DNA from 2 places in the Micromonospora sp. NPDC002575 genome. Region 1 is predicted to be linked to the other one. Evidence: riboswitches for the same ligand, from Rfam matches in the RefSeq annotation. Region 1 holds a riboswitch; the other holds the start of a gene.

Region 1 (3,295 bases):
TTCGACCGGGCGGGCCTGCCGCCGTCGGGCCTCGTCGATGACGAGCCGCCGGGCGACGGTGAACAGCCAGCGTCGCCTTCGGCCGTCGCTGTCGGGCGGCAGCGAGTCGAGGTGACGCCACGCCCGCAGCAGGGTCTCCTGGATGACGTCCTCGGCGGTCTGCCGGTGGCTGTTGGTCAGGCCGTGGACGAACCGGGTCAGTGGCGTGCCGTGCGCGGCGAGCAGCTCACGGATGCGGATGTCGGTGTCGGTGTCGGTGTCGTTGGCCAGGCAGGTCACAGGGCGGTCCAATCACTCGGGCGGCACGGCTGCCGGGAATGACGTCAGGAATGCCGGCCGACGTGTTGGTGACGATGTGGCGCGGCGGTCCGGCCCCGCACGCGCGGGGCCGGACCGGCGGACCGCGCCGCACCGCGCGGTCCGGTCGATCACCTCGCCTGGTCGAGCCAGAGGGCGTCGGGGCCGGCGGGGAAGCGCAGCTGGCCGGTGGTGTCGTGGACGGCCCGCCACACCGTCTCGGCGACATCGCTCTCCCGGGTGAACAGGTCCTGGTTGACGAAGCCGCCGAGGGCCTTCTTCGCGAAGGGCTCGTAGGGCGCCGGGACCAACCCCTCCAGCGAGGTGGTGACGTCGATGTTGTTCGTGGCACCGGCGGCGAAGTTCGTCGTCAGGCAGGCGCCCGGCTCGACGGTCCTGGCCCGCACGCCGAACTCCGCGAGCTCCAGGGCGAGGGACGCGGTGAACCCCTCGATGGCCATCTTGCTGGCCTTGTAGACGGCCGAGAGCGGCATGTGGCCGAGCACCACGCTGGAGGTCACGTTGACCACGACGCCGGACCCGCGCTCGCGGAACTGCGGCAGCACCGCCTGGGTGGTCGCCATCACCCCGAAGGTGTTGGTCTCGAAGATCTCCCGGACCCGGGCCATGGGCGTGCCCTCGAAGACGCCGATCAGCCCGATGCCGGCGTTGTTGACCAGGGCGTCGATGGGCCCCGCCGCGGCGAACGCGGCGGTGATCGTGTCGGGCCTGGTCACGTCGAGCTCCAGGACGCGGAGCCGGTCCGACTCGGGCAGGACGTCCGCGCGCGGCGTCCGCATGGTGGCGATGACGTTCCACCCCTGCGCGAGAAAGTGCCGGGCGGTCTCCCGCCCGTATCCGGAGGAGGCGCCGGTGATGAGGATCGTCTGCATGGCGTGAATGCTCCTGTCGCCCGTTCGAGTGGTTGCCGCACCAATGCTGTGCGGTGGCCGGGGGAGTCACATCTGTCATTCGACTTCCCGATCCGGCCGCCGCCGGGGCGGGCGACTTAGGTGCCGCCCCGGCGGCTGGCGTCCGGCTACGACGGCAGGGCGCCGATCTGTCGCATGATGGTCAGCCGGTCCGGCAGCGCCACGAGGTCGCCGTCCGCGACCAGCTCGACGAGGGGGTGTCGCAGGTCGGGCATGCCGGCGAAGAACGCGTCGCCGAACTCCTTCACGCCCTGCCGGTCCATTTCGCCTTCCCGGCCGCCCGCGGCTCGCTTTGCCGCTCACCTGGCGCGAGTGTGGAGTTACGCTGCGCGGCGACTCGCCCGACCCATCATCTGGTGTTGCCATCTTCGCCTTGTGCCCATATATGGTGTCACCCGTAGCTGGTTCGGCCATCGGTCCACGGTGGTCGAGGCAAGAGGGAACCCGGTGTGAGTCCGGGGCTGCCCCGCAGCGGTGAGTGGGAACGACCGCCGTCAACGAAGCACTGGGCCCGGCCGGGCCTGGGAAGCGACGGCCAGTAGGCATCGAGCACGACGCCCGCGAGTCCGAAGACCTGCCAGCGTGCCGCACGCGACGCGTGCGGCGGTCGAAGGCCGCGTGGGACGGCCGACGCCATCAGCCGGCAGCGGCGGCGAAGTGTGCCACCGCGGGTGGCCGGCGGCGTCCTCCCGCGCGCCCTCGACCTCGGGGACGGGCGTCAGGAGGACGAACATGAGCGGGACGCGGGAGCTGGCGGGGCCGGAGCAACGCCGGCACGTCATGCAGGTGCGGAAGCGAGACGGCGACACCGAGCCGGTGGACGTCAACAAGATCGTCAAGGCGGTCGAGCGCTGGGTCGCCGACCTGGACGAGGTCGATCCGTTGCGGGTGGCGACGAGGACGATCAGCGGCCTGTACGACGGGGCGACCACCGCCGAGCTGGACAAGCTGTCGATCCAGACGGCCGCGGAGCTGATCGGCGAGGAGCCGCAGTACTCGAAGCTGGCGGCCCGGCTGCTGGCCGCGTACGTGGCCGAGGAGGTCCGCGGGCAGGAGGTCGACAGCTTCAGCCAGTCCATCCGGTACGCCCACGGCCTCGGCCTGATCGGCGACGACACGGCCGCGTTCGTGGCCGCGCACGCCCGCGAGCTGGACGACGCCGTCGACCCGGCCGGTGACCTGCGGTTCGAGTACTTCGGCCTGCGCACGGTCGCGGACCGTTACCTGCTGCGGCACCCGCGGACCCGGCTGGTGGTGGAGACGCCGCAGTACTGGCTGCTGCGGGTGGCCTGCGGGCTGTCGCAGACGGCGGGGGAGGCGGTCGACTTCTACCGGCTGATGTCCAGCCTGGCGTACCTGCCGAGCTCGCCGACGCTGTTCAACTCCGGCACCCGGCACACCCAGATGTCGTCGTGCTTCCTGGTCGACTCGCCGCGCGACGAGCTCGACTCGATCTACGAGCGTTACCACCAGGTGGCGAAGCTGTCGAAGTTCTCCGGCGGCATCGGCATCTCCTGGTCGCGGGTGCGGGGCCGGGGCGCGCTGATCCGGGGCACCAACGGGCGCTCGAACGGGATCGTGCCGTTCCTCAAGACGCTCGACGCCGGGGTGGCGGCGGTCAACCAGGGCGGGCGGCGCAAGGGCGCGGCCTGTGTCTACCTGGAGCCGTGGCACCCGGACGTCGAGGAGTTCCTGGAGCTGCGGGACAACACCGGCGAGGAGTCCCGGCGTACCCACAACCTGAACCTGGCCAACTGGATCCCCGACGAGTTCATGCGCCGGGTCGAGGCCGACGGCGACTGGTCGCTGATCGACCCGTCCGACGCCCCCGAGCTGCCCGACCTCTACGGCGAGGCGTTCGACTCCGCGTACCGGGCGGCGGAGAAGAAGGCCGTCCGCACCGTCCGGGCCCGCGACCTGTACGGGCGGATGATGCGCACGCTCGCGCAGACCGGCAACGGGTGGATGACGTTCAAGGACGCGAGCAACCGGCTGTCCAACCAGACCGGCGAGCCGGGCAACGTGGTCCACCTGTCGAACCTGTGCACCGAGATCCTGGAGGTCAA
Region 2 (3,295 bases), on a different contig from region 1:
ACGGCGAGGACCAGGTTGACCCGCGCCTCGCCGGTGGGCGCGCCGCCGAGGACGTGCAGGCCGTCGCGGATCTGCACGTCCTTGACCTCGCACAGGTACCCGTCGAGGTGCAGCACGAAGTCGTCGAAGTCGTCGGCGGCGGGCATGTCGGCGGTGTGCAGGTCGTGGTGCAGCTCGGCGGCGCGCACCAGGTCCCAGATCTGGGCCCGCACCGTCGGGACCTTCGCCGGGTCGAGGGCCTGCACGGTGGCGTACTCGTCGAGGAGCTGTTCGAGCTTCGCCAGGTCGCCGTACGTCTCGGCGCGGGCCATCGGCGGCACGAGGTGGTCGACGACGACGGCGTGGGCGCGACGCTTGGCCTGGGTGCCCTCGCCGGGATCGTTGACGATGAACGGGTACACCAGCGGCAGGTCGCCCAGGACGGCGTCGGGGGCGCAGTCGGCGGCCAGGCCGAGGCCCTTGCCGGGCAGCCATTCCAGGGTGCCGTGCTTGCCGAGGTGCACCACGGCGTCCGCGCCGAACCCGCCGTCGGCCTCGGGCGCGGCCAGCCAGCGGTACGCGGCGAGGTAGTGGTGGCTGGGCGGCAGGTCGGGGTCGTGGTAGATGGCGATCGGGTTCTCGCCGAACCCGCGCGGCGGCTGGATCGCCAGCAGCACGTTGCCCAGCCGCAGGCCGGCGAGCACGACGTGGCCGTCGTCGACGTACAGCTCGCCGGGCGGCTCGCCCCAGTGCTCGCGGATCCGTTCGCGCAGCGCGGCCGGGAGCGCGTCGAACCAGCGCCGGTAGCTCGCCTGCGGCACCCGGGCGTCGGCGGCGGCGAGCTGCGCGGGGGTGAGCCACTCCACGTCGTGGCCGCCGGCGGCGATCAGGGCGTGGATGAGCGCGTCCCCGTCGTCGGGCACGGGCCGGCCGCCGAGGTGGTAGCCGGCGTCGGCGAGCGCGGCGAGCAGCCGCACCGCCGAGGCCGGGGTGTCCAGGCCGACGGCGTTGCCGACCCGGGAGTGCTTCGTCGGATAGGAGCTGAGCACGATCGCCAGCCGCTTGTCGGCGTGGGGCACGTGCCGCAGCCGGGCCTGGCGCGCGGCGATCCCGGCGACCCGGGCGGCCCGCTCGGGGTCGGGCTCGTAGACCGACAGCCCGTCGGCGTCGATCCGCTTGAACGAGAACGGCACGGTGACGATCCGGCCGTCGAACTCGGGGATGGCCACCTGCATGGCGGCGTCCAGCGGGGACAGCCCGGCGTCGCTGCCGGCCCACTGCTCGCGGGTGCTGGTGAGGCAGAGCGCCTGCACGATCGGCACGTCGAGGGCGGCGAGCGCGCCGACGTCCCAGGCGTCGTCGTCGCCCCCGCCGGAGGCGTCGGCGGCCACCGTCCCGCCGGCGGCCAGCACGGTGACGACGAGGGCGTCGCAGCGGGCGAACAGCTCCAGCGGCCCGTCGCCGGGGGCGAGCCCGCGCAGCGAGCCGCAGAAGATCGGCAGGGGGTTCGCCCCGGCGGCGTCGACCGCGTCGGCGAGGGCGTCGACGAAGGCGGTGTTCCCGGCGAGGGCGTGCGCCCGGTAGAAGACGATCCCGACGGTCGGCCGCTCGGGCTTGTGCGGGCGCTCGCCGTGGACGCCGTGCCCGGGGGTGGGCGCGGGCGGGGCGAAGCCCTCGCCGGTGAGCAGCACCGTGTCGGAGAGGAACCGGGCCAGCTCGGCGAGGTTGCCCGGACCGCCCTCGACCAGGTACGCCAGCGCTTCGGTGGCCACCCCGGAGGCCACGGTGGACGCGGCCATCAGCTCGGCGTCGGGGACCGCCTCGCCGCCGAGGACGACCGTGGGCACCCCGGAGCCGAGCACGGCCGCGAGGCCGTCCGGCCACGCCTGCCGGCCGCCGAGCAGCCGTACGACGGCGAGGTCGACGCCGTCGAGCAGCGCCGGCACGGCGTCGGCGGCGACGCGGGCGGGGTTGGCCAGCCGGTAGCCGACGCCGCTGGCCCGGGCGGCGAGCAGGTCGGTGTCGGCGGTGGACAGCAGCAGGATGCGCACGGAAGGCTCCGGAGAGTGACGCACGGGGCGGCGGGTGGGCCGCCTGCGGGCAGGCATGGGCGCGGGTTCAGCGGGTGCGGCGGGCCTGCGGCCGGCTCACCGGCGGCGGCCGGAGCGCCGGGGACGCAGCATGACGCGGTACGCGGTGCGCGGGCTCAGGTGCGGCGACGGGGCGCGGGCAGGCTGTCGCGCGCCAGCAGGCGGCGACGATGGTCGTCGATGTGCGAGACGCCGTGCGTCATCGGGTCCTCCTCGGGTGTCCACGCCCTGGGGTCGCTCCGACGGCCGAAGTATCCTGGCTCCCGGATCGACGCTCACCCCCGGCCTTCCAACCGCAGACACACGGTCGTGACTCACGAGGGGGGATCGCTCCCCGGTGACAGTGGCGGGACCGCGCCGGAATCGCACCGGCTTCCTTCACTGCCGTCAGGCCGCGAATGCTGCCACACCCGACCGCCGCCGGTCAACGCCGGACCACCGGCCGCCCACAGCCCCGAACCACATCGATGAACGACAATTGCATCGGGAATCGGATGCGGTGAGGGCAAATGTCGTACGCCGATGGCTGGGGGTCGTTTCGCGCACCCTTTCCTGCCGGCCGGCCCTCGGGCTGGTTAGGCTGATTCCGATCATCTCCCGCTGGCGCGGGACGGGAATCGCGCGAAAGGCATCCGATCAGGTGGCGACGCAGGTCATCGTGCTCAACGGCGGCTCCAGTTCGGGCAAGTCCGCGATCGTCCGGTGCCTCCAGCGCATCCTGCCGCACCCGTGGATCAGTTTCGGCGTGGACGACCTGATCGACCGGCTGCCGCCGGCCATGCTGGGCTCCCCGTCCGGGCTGACGTTCGGCCAGCGGGGCGAGGTCGACGTCGGCGAGGACTTCCTCGCCGTGCAGCACGCCTGGCTGGTCGGCATCGCCGCGATGGCGGGCGCCGGGGCACGGATCATCCTGGACGAGGTCTTCCTCGGTGGCGGCGCCTCCCAGGAGCGCCTCGGCGGCTACCTGGCCGACGTCGAGGTGCTGTGGGCCGGGGTGCGGTGCCCCTCGGCGGTCGCGGCGGGCCGGGAGGTCGCCCGGGGCGACCGGGTGATCGGGATGGCGGCGGCACAGGCCGAGACCGTGCACGAGGGGGTCCGCTACGACGTCGAGGTCGACACCAGCCGCGCCGAGTCTCTCGACTGCGCGCGGGCCATCGCCTCGCGCGTGCGCTGAGCGACGCCGGGCGGCGGGCCGGTGCGCCGCCCGGCGGGTCAGCGCAACCGGC

The links. Region 1 has a riboswitch for cobalamin ahead of ACFYWL_RS14830 (ribonucleoside-diphosphate reductase subunit alpha). Riboswitches for the same ligand answer to the same signal wherever they lie in the genome.
Region 2: linked by a shared signal. The riboswitch ahead of cobN (cobaltochelatase subunit CobN) and the one ahead of ACFYWL_RS14830 (ribonucleoside-diphosphate reductase subunit alpha) in region 1 are both predicted to bind cobalamin.

What each region holds. Positions count from the first base shown of each region.
Region 1 is NZ_JBIARA010000008.1:136,235-139,529, reverse strand. Features, by position in the region: gene ACFYWL_RS14845 (sigma-70 family RNA polymerase sigma factor) at 1-279, opposite strand, end outside; gene ACFYWL_RS14840 (SDR family oxidoreductase) at 429-1,190, opposite strand; gene ACFYWL_RS14835 (hypothetical protein) at 1,337-1,492, opposite strand; cobalamin riboswitch at 1,615-1,826, shown strand; gene ACFYWL_RS14830 (ribonucleoside-diphosphate reductase subunit alpha) at 1,962-3,295, shown strand, end outside.
Region 2 is NZ_JBIARA010000013.1:115,947-119,241, forward strand. Features, by position in the region: gene cobN (cobaltochelatase subunit CobN) at 1-2,030, opposite strand, end outside; cobalamin riboswitch at 2,319-2,448, opposite strand; gene cpt (chloramphenicol phosphotransferase CPT) at 2,710-3,243, shown strand; gene ACFYWL_RS20205 (hypothetical protein) at 3,282-3,295, opposite strand, start outside.